DNA from 2 places in the Paenibacillus sp. cl6col genome. Region 2 is predicted to be linked to the other one. Evidence: riboswitches for the same ligand, from Rfam matches in the RefSeq annotation. Region 2 holds a riboswitch; the other holds the start of a gene.
The links. A riboswitch is a leader RNA that binds a small molecule or an ion and turns the genes downstream of it on or off. The one in region 2 is predicted to bind cyclic di-AMP.
Positions count from the first base shown of each region.

Region 1: it holds a riboswitch for cyclic di-AMP, as region 2 does, so the genes downstream of both, BLS15_RS21565 (CAP domain-containing protein) here and BLS15_RS20620 (TrkH family potassium uptake protein) in region 2, are expected to answer to the same signal.

Region 1 is NZ_FNAZ01000009.1:69,557-72,753, forward strand. It holds gene dhaK (dihydroxyacetone kinase subunit DhaK) at 1-1,441, shown strand, start outside; cyclic di-AMP (ydaO/yuaA leader) riboswitch at 1,613-1,742, shown strand; gene BLS15_RS21565 (CAP domain-containing protein) at 1,749-2,591, shown strand; gene BLS15_RS21570 (DUF2785 domain-containing protein) at 2,712-3,197, opposite strand, start outside.
Region 2 is NZ_FNAZ01000008.1:164,176-167,372, forward strand. It holds gene BLS15_RS20620 (TrkH family potassium uptake protein) at 1-1,206, opposite strand, end outside; cyclic di-AMP (ydaO/yuaA leader) riboswitch at 1,266-1,424, opposite strand; gene BLS15_RS20625 (CPBP family intramembrane glutamic endopeptidase) at 1,673-3,197, shown strand, end outside.

The DNA of each region.
Region 1 (3,197 bases), on a different contig from region 2:
CGACATTATGAACTTCAAAAATGCGTCGCATCTGGCCAAAGAAGACGGAATTCAGGTCGATTATGTCAAAGTGGACGACGATATAGCTGTAGAGGACAGTCTATACACGGTTGGCCGCAGAGGTGTTGCAGGCACAGTGCTCGTTCATAAAATTGCAGGTGCGGCCGCTGAAGAGGGCTTGGAGCTTGCAGAAGTGAAGGCGATTGCTCAGCACGCGATCGACAACACAAGAAGTATTGGATTCGCGCTTACCTCATGCACAGTTCCAGCAAAAGGAACACCAACGTTCCAGTTGAATGACGATGAGATCGAGTACGGCGTAGGAATTCATGGGGAGCCTGGCATTCGTCGAGAGAAGATCGCTTCTGCTAACGAACTGGCGAAGAAAATGGTTGCGGATTTGTTCCGTGACATGAAGATTACAGCAGGCTCTAAGCAGGAGCTAGCCGTGTTGATTAACGGATTTGGCGGATCTCCGCTGCAAGAATTGTACTTGCTGGCGAACGCTGTAGTTCGGGAGATTCATGCACAACAAATTACTCTTGTCAAAGTATTCGTAGGCAACTACATGACAAGTATCGATATGGCTGGCGCGTCGGTGTCGATTATCCGCTTGGATGAACAGCTTAAGCATTATCTTGAAGCAAGCTGCAATACGCCAGCGCTGCAGGTGAGTGGTTCATTTGAACCAATCCATCCTGAGGAGATGTCCGAAGCAGGAACTGCGAGCAACGAGGTATCCTTCACAGTAGAGACGGACGAGGCCTTCTCGAAGGTCGAACATAATGTGTTCACGGTTAATAACCTGATCTATCTAACAGACAAGATGAGCGAAATCATCATTGAAAATGAGGTTCCATTCTGCGAGTTGGATTCACATGCAGGTGATGGCGACTTCGGTATGAGTGTGGCGAAGGGCTTCAAGCAATTGAAGAGAGAATGGCATGACATCATTGAACATCATTCAGACAACATGGGCAGCTTCCTCCATGCTTGCTCGTTAGTTATTATGGAGCATTGCGGCGGCGCTTCCGGCCCAATCTGGGGTTCAGCATTCCGTGCTGCCAGCAAGTTCGCGGGCGAACGCGTAGAATTGACCGTTTCTGAATTTGCACAAATGATGCAAGCAGTTGTTAAAGGCATTCAAGACACGGGCGAGCGCTCATTCGGAAGAGGAGCTGTAGTTGGGGATAAGACACTTGTCGATGCGTTGGCTCCATTTGCAGATGCGTGGGTACAGAGTGCGTCTGAGGGCGATGACGTGAAGACTGCTTCTGTGAAAGCGGCAGAGGCTGCTGTTCAAGGTGCAAAGTATACAGAGACAATAGTAGCTCGTATGGGAAGAGCGGGTACGGTTGGCGAACGGAGTCTTGGCTATCCTGATGCTGGTGCCTATGCGCTTGGCGTGATTTTCACAGCGTTGTCCCAAGTGATCAAGTAAGAAGCGAGCGGATTAGGATTAGATCAATTTCCGACCAAATGGAATACTAGAAAAGTAGAACCGGAGTGCAGTCTAGCATACTCCGGTTCTTTTCGTTTGGAAGATATTATAATTAATTACAATATATTTGAAATGATCTCCTGTATTATCCGTGTTAGGATCGGAAACGTACCACAAAACAAGCCGAAGCTCATCAGAGCGCGGGGGAACCGATTCATTGGGGTGAAGTCGTATAGCGACAGGGGAGTCCACTTTAACCCGAACCCGACAGCTAACCTCGCAGGCTGCAAAGGGAGAGATGTACAGGATGAAGAAGACATTTAAGAAAGTTGTAATTACAAGTGCGATTGCATTGGCACCGGTTATGGCGGTGAACTCTGCTATGGCAGCACCCGTTAGCCCAGTGCAACAGCCGAATCCAATGATGAACTCGAATTGTTCAAACCTGGGTATGAATATGGACTTTGATAAAGTATTCCAAGATAACTCGGAATTGAAGCAAATCTTGTCCAAATGGATGGAAGCCATTCAAAAAGAGATTGGGAATAAGCCAATCGTTCCGCCTCCCGTTCAAAAGCCAGAGGTGGACAAGCCGGAAGTAAATAAACCAGAAGTTGAAAAGCCAGAAGCAAACAAACCTGAGGTAGAGAAGCCAGAAATCGAGAAACCTGAAGTTGAAAAGCCTGAGGTTAACAAACCAGAAGTAAACAAGCCAGAAGCTGAAAAACCAGTAACACCTGGTGACAATAAACCAACTGCGCCGCAAGACAACAACAATGCGAACAGTGACTTCGCTAGCCAAGTTATCGATTTGGTGAACCAAGAACGTGCGAATGCTGGTTTGCAGCCATTGAAATCCGATGCACAATTGAACAAAGTTGCGATGATCAAGGCGAAAGACATGAACGATAACAACTACTTTGACCATCAATCTCCAACACTTGGCTCCCCATTTGATCTGATGAGAGCACAAGGTGTCAATTTCAATACTGCTGGCGAGAACATTGCCAAAGGCCAACGTAATCCGCAAGAAGTAATGAACGCATGGATGAACAGCGATGGACACCGTAAGAACATCCTGAACTCCAGCTTCACCTCCATCGGTGTTGCATACTACAATGGCGTGTGGGTACAATCATTTACAGGCTAACGAGTTAAGTATGTAGATATCACATCAAGAACCTGCAGGTAAGTGCAGGTTCTTTTTTTTGTATTTAATCAGGCGCTCTACAAGAGAATAACGAGGAAATTAACAGAAATGAAGTTGATCTTATATGTCTCTGTTGAAGACCGGATTCAGTTTCTTTTCAATGTTATACCAATTGTGCCATTCTGTTGTTGGATCGATGAATTCTCTCATTGCTGCACGCAACCATACAGATCGAGCAAAATTTTTAACATTTATGCGTCTACAGCGATAAATCACTTTGTCTTCATTGGGCAGCTCAGCCTGCATAAGCCACGCGCAATAGGACGTGAACGACAACTTATTAAGCTCAAGCATTGACACGACGGCTGTCGCCATGCGTTCATCTTCCTCTGTTCGCAAGATATGATTCGCATGAAGAAGCATGTGCTCAATGGCACTGAGAAGCTTCTTGCATTCCTCTGGGCCAATGTGTGGACTGCGTACACAAGCAGCCATGACATCTGCGATGTGAGCTGGAGAATGAGCCCATCCTTTAACTTCTACATAATCGCGATAATCGTTCTCCTGCATGCAATAATCAACAACTCGCTTCGCAATGTGTTCATA
Region 2 (3,197 bases):
TCCCATTGATAACCCTACCGTTCCGAAGGCCGATGTTGTATCGAATAATATCATCAGGAAGCTATGATCTTCTGTTGTCGACAATATCATCGATACGATAATGACCAAGAACAATGACAGCAACGTTAGCGTAACTGCTTTGAAGATACGATCCTTGGCGAGTCGATACCGGTAAATGACGATATCTTCTTTCCCGCGAATCATAGCAAATACAGCTCCAATGAGAATGGCGAACGTCGTCGTCTTAATACCACCACCAGTGGATCCTGGTGATGCCCCGATGAACATCAAAAGAACCATAAAAAATTGCGAGGCTTGGCGCATGGCTCCGATGTCAATCGTATTCGCTCCAGCGGTACGCGGGCTGACAGATTGGAACAGGGATGCCCAGAACTTCTCCCAACCATTCAAACTGCCTAACGTGCGTGTATTGGTAAATTCAAATATAAATATAACGACCGTTCCGATTACAATGAGCAATCCCGTCATCGTTAACACGATCTTCGTATGCAGAGACAACTTGCGAGTACGCTTATATTCCACCAAATCGGACAAGACGATAAATCCAATCCCGCCAAGGATAATAAGCAGCATCGATACCAGGTTAATAATAGGGTCTCCGACATAGCTGGTTAAGCTCGAAAACGGCCCACTGACAGAGCCGAATAAATCAAAGCCTGCGTTATTGAAAAAAGAAACAGCATGGAAGAAACCGAAATAAATGGCCTTGCCTAGCGGAAGATCAAATGCCCATCGCACGGAGAACAGTACAGCTGCCGTCCCCTCGATACATACCGCAAACAAGATCACTTTACGGATAAGGCGCACGATGCCTTCCATGCTGCCCTGATTAAGCGCTTCTTGCAATATAAGCCTTTCCTTCAGCGATATCTTCTTCTTCAGTGCTAATGCGAACAGCGTTGCCATTGTCATGAATCCAAGCCCGCCAATTTGGATGAGCAGCATGATGACCACCTGCCCGAATACGGTAAAATGAGTGCCCGTATCCACCACAATGAGCCCCGTCACACAAGTTGCTGACGTTGACGTGAACAATGCATCGAGGAATGGCAGCGGAATCCCATCCGCATTTGATATCGGAAGCATGAGTAGAAATGCACCCAATAATACAATTGCTGCAAACCCTACAACCAGAATTCGCGGTGGTGTCAGATTAAATCGAATGGCCTTTTTTGTTCCCTCCACGGGAGTCACCTCTTTTTTTCCCCACGAAAAAAAGCACTGGAAATCCAATGCTATCGCTGGTATCCTGACGTACATGCCTACGAGGTTAGCTGTCGGATTCGGGCACGTTCAGGCTGCCCTAATCGCAAGTGGATTCTATGCATCCACAACTGCGATATTCACCCCATTTATCGGGTCCCCCGCTTTCGTTCATTCACGAAACTCGGCTTGTATGCAATTCATAACGAGATTATATACGTTTCCCCTGCAGCATACAAAGTCAAGGAATGAACAAATTAACCAGAATAAGACGAAAAACTTGAAGAAATAGCGCTTACAATCCCCCATTTTCTTCAATTGTATTCAAAACACTCATTTTCGCTAGGTGTTTCTTCATTTTCTCTGCTGGACTTTACAAAGTTGAAGTAGATAAAATGAACAAATAAGCAACCATACGCTAAATGTGTGATGGAATGGAGGTTCCAACATGTCCTATGTATCCAAGCCGCTTCTGCTTTCTTCTGTGGCCGGATTTCTATTATTCCTCATTGTTCAGGTATTCATTCCCTTTCAGCAGACAGAAGCCATGATGGAATCAGCAGCCAGCCAATCCCTCTTAACCAAAGAGAAAGCAGCGCAAAAGGCACTCACATTTGTACAGGACTTAAAAAAGTTCCATATTTCAATTACACCTGAAGAAGATACTGCTCCAACCGTCATTTATCGCAGTCAATCAACGGTTTCCGGCTACATGAGCAAGGAGAAGCTGACCGCTTCATTTCAGAAATGGGAATCATCCAGTCCCTATGATACTTTTCAGGTATTATTGAATATGAATCGGGCTGGAAAATCCGGTGTCATGCGCATTGACGTTCACATGACAAGCGGTCGTATTATTGGATTCGAATGGGAGGAAAAGCCTCCTATCACCTCCTACATTAGCGGGGTTACGGGAAATCATGTGGATATGGCGTCAGCAGAAGATGCGGAGACTGCCTTGGATCCAGTGAACCGCAAGAAGCTTGCTGATACACTCTTGAAGCACATGGGATGGAATCCTACCCAATTAAAACTAATCGCATCATCGGCGGAGCTAGACACGGTAGAGTATAACGTGCCTGAAGCACGACTTGGTGAAGCCGCATTGAACGTGAAGGCCGTCTTCTCCCAAGATCGCATTGTCATGCTGAAGCCCTACTGGGTTATCCCGAACAGCTATCTAGCTGAAGAACTACATCAAACGAAGACTGCATCGTCCATTTACAATATCGGCTATATGTGGATGACGATCCTACTAAGTGCATGTTCACTGATCGCTTGCATCGTCTACCGTCATGGCCTGAAGTTCGGATCGAAGACATTGTTCGCCCTTACTGCCGTCTCATGCGGAATTTCTCTGCTGCATCTATGGAACGTGCTTCCGGGCCTCTTCGCTCTGGAACTCCGTACCCCTGTAGACGGGGTGAATATGGGGCTGCCCTTTGCCATTCAAGGCGCAATTACAGTAATTCAAGGCGTTATCCTCTACTTCTCTCTCCATGCGGGAAAGCGAGCATGGGAGTTGTCTGCGTACAGAGATGTTCTGCCTACCTGGAGTGATCGCGCATTTGGCGGCAAGCTCATACAAGCATTATGGATCGGAATCGCGTACACAGGCGTATTGCTCGGCATGCAAACGGTTATATTTTTCATTTTGGAATCAGGGTTTCATGCGTGGTCATCGACCGATGCCTCACAATCTCCGCTCAACCTGCGAATTGCACCACTGTTCCCTCTTCTAGCTTGGGTTGCAGCTATTTCGGAGGAAGGGATATACCGCTTGTTCGGGGTTGGACTGCTGAACCGATTGTTCCGCAACCCATGGTTAGCCGGGATTATCCCCACCCTTGTATGGGCATTCGGACATGTCACCTATCCGATCTATCCGTATTACTCTCGTCCGGTAGAGCTCTTGTTTATCGGCATGTTCTTCCTGTTCATTATGCTGAAGCATGGCTGGTGGACGGCCATGT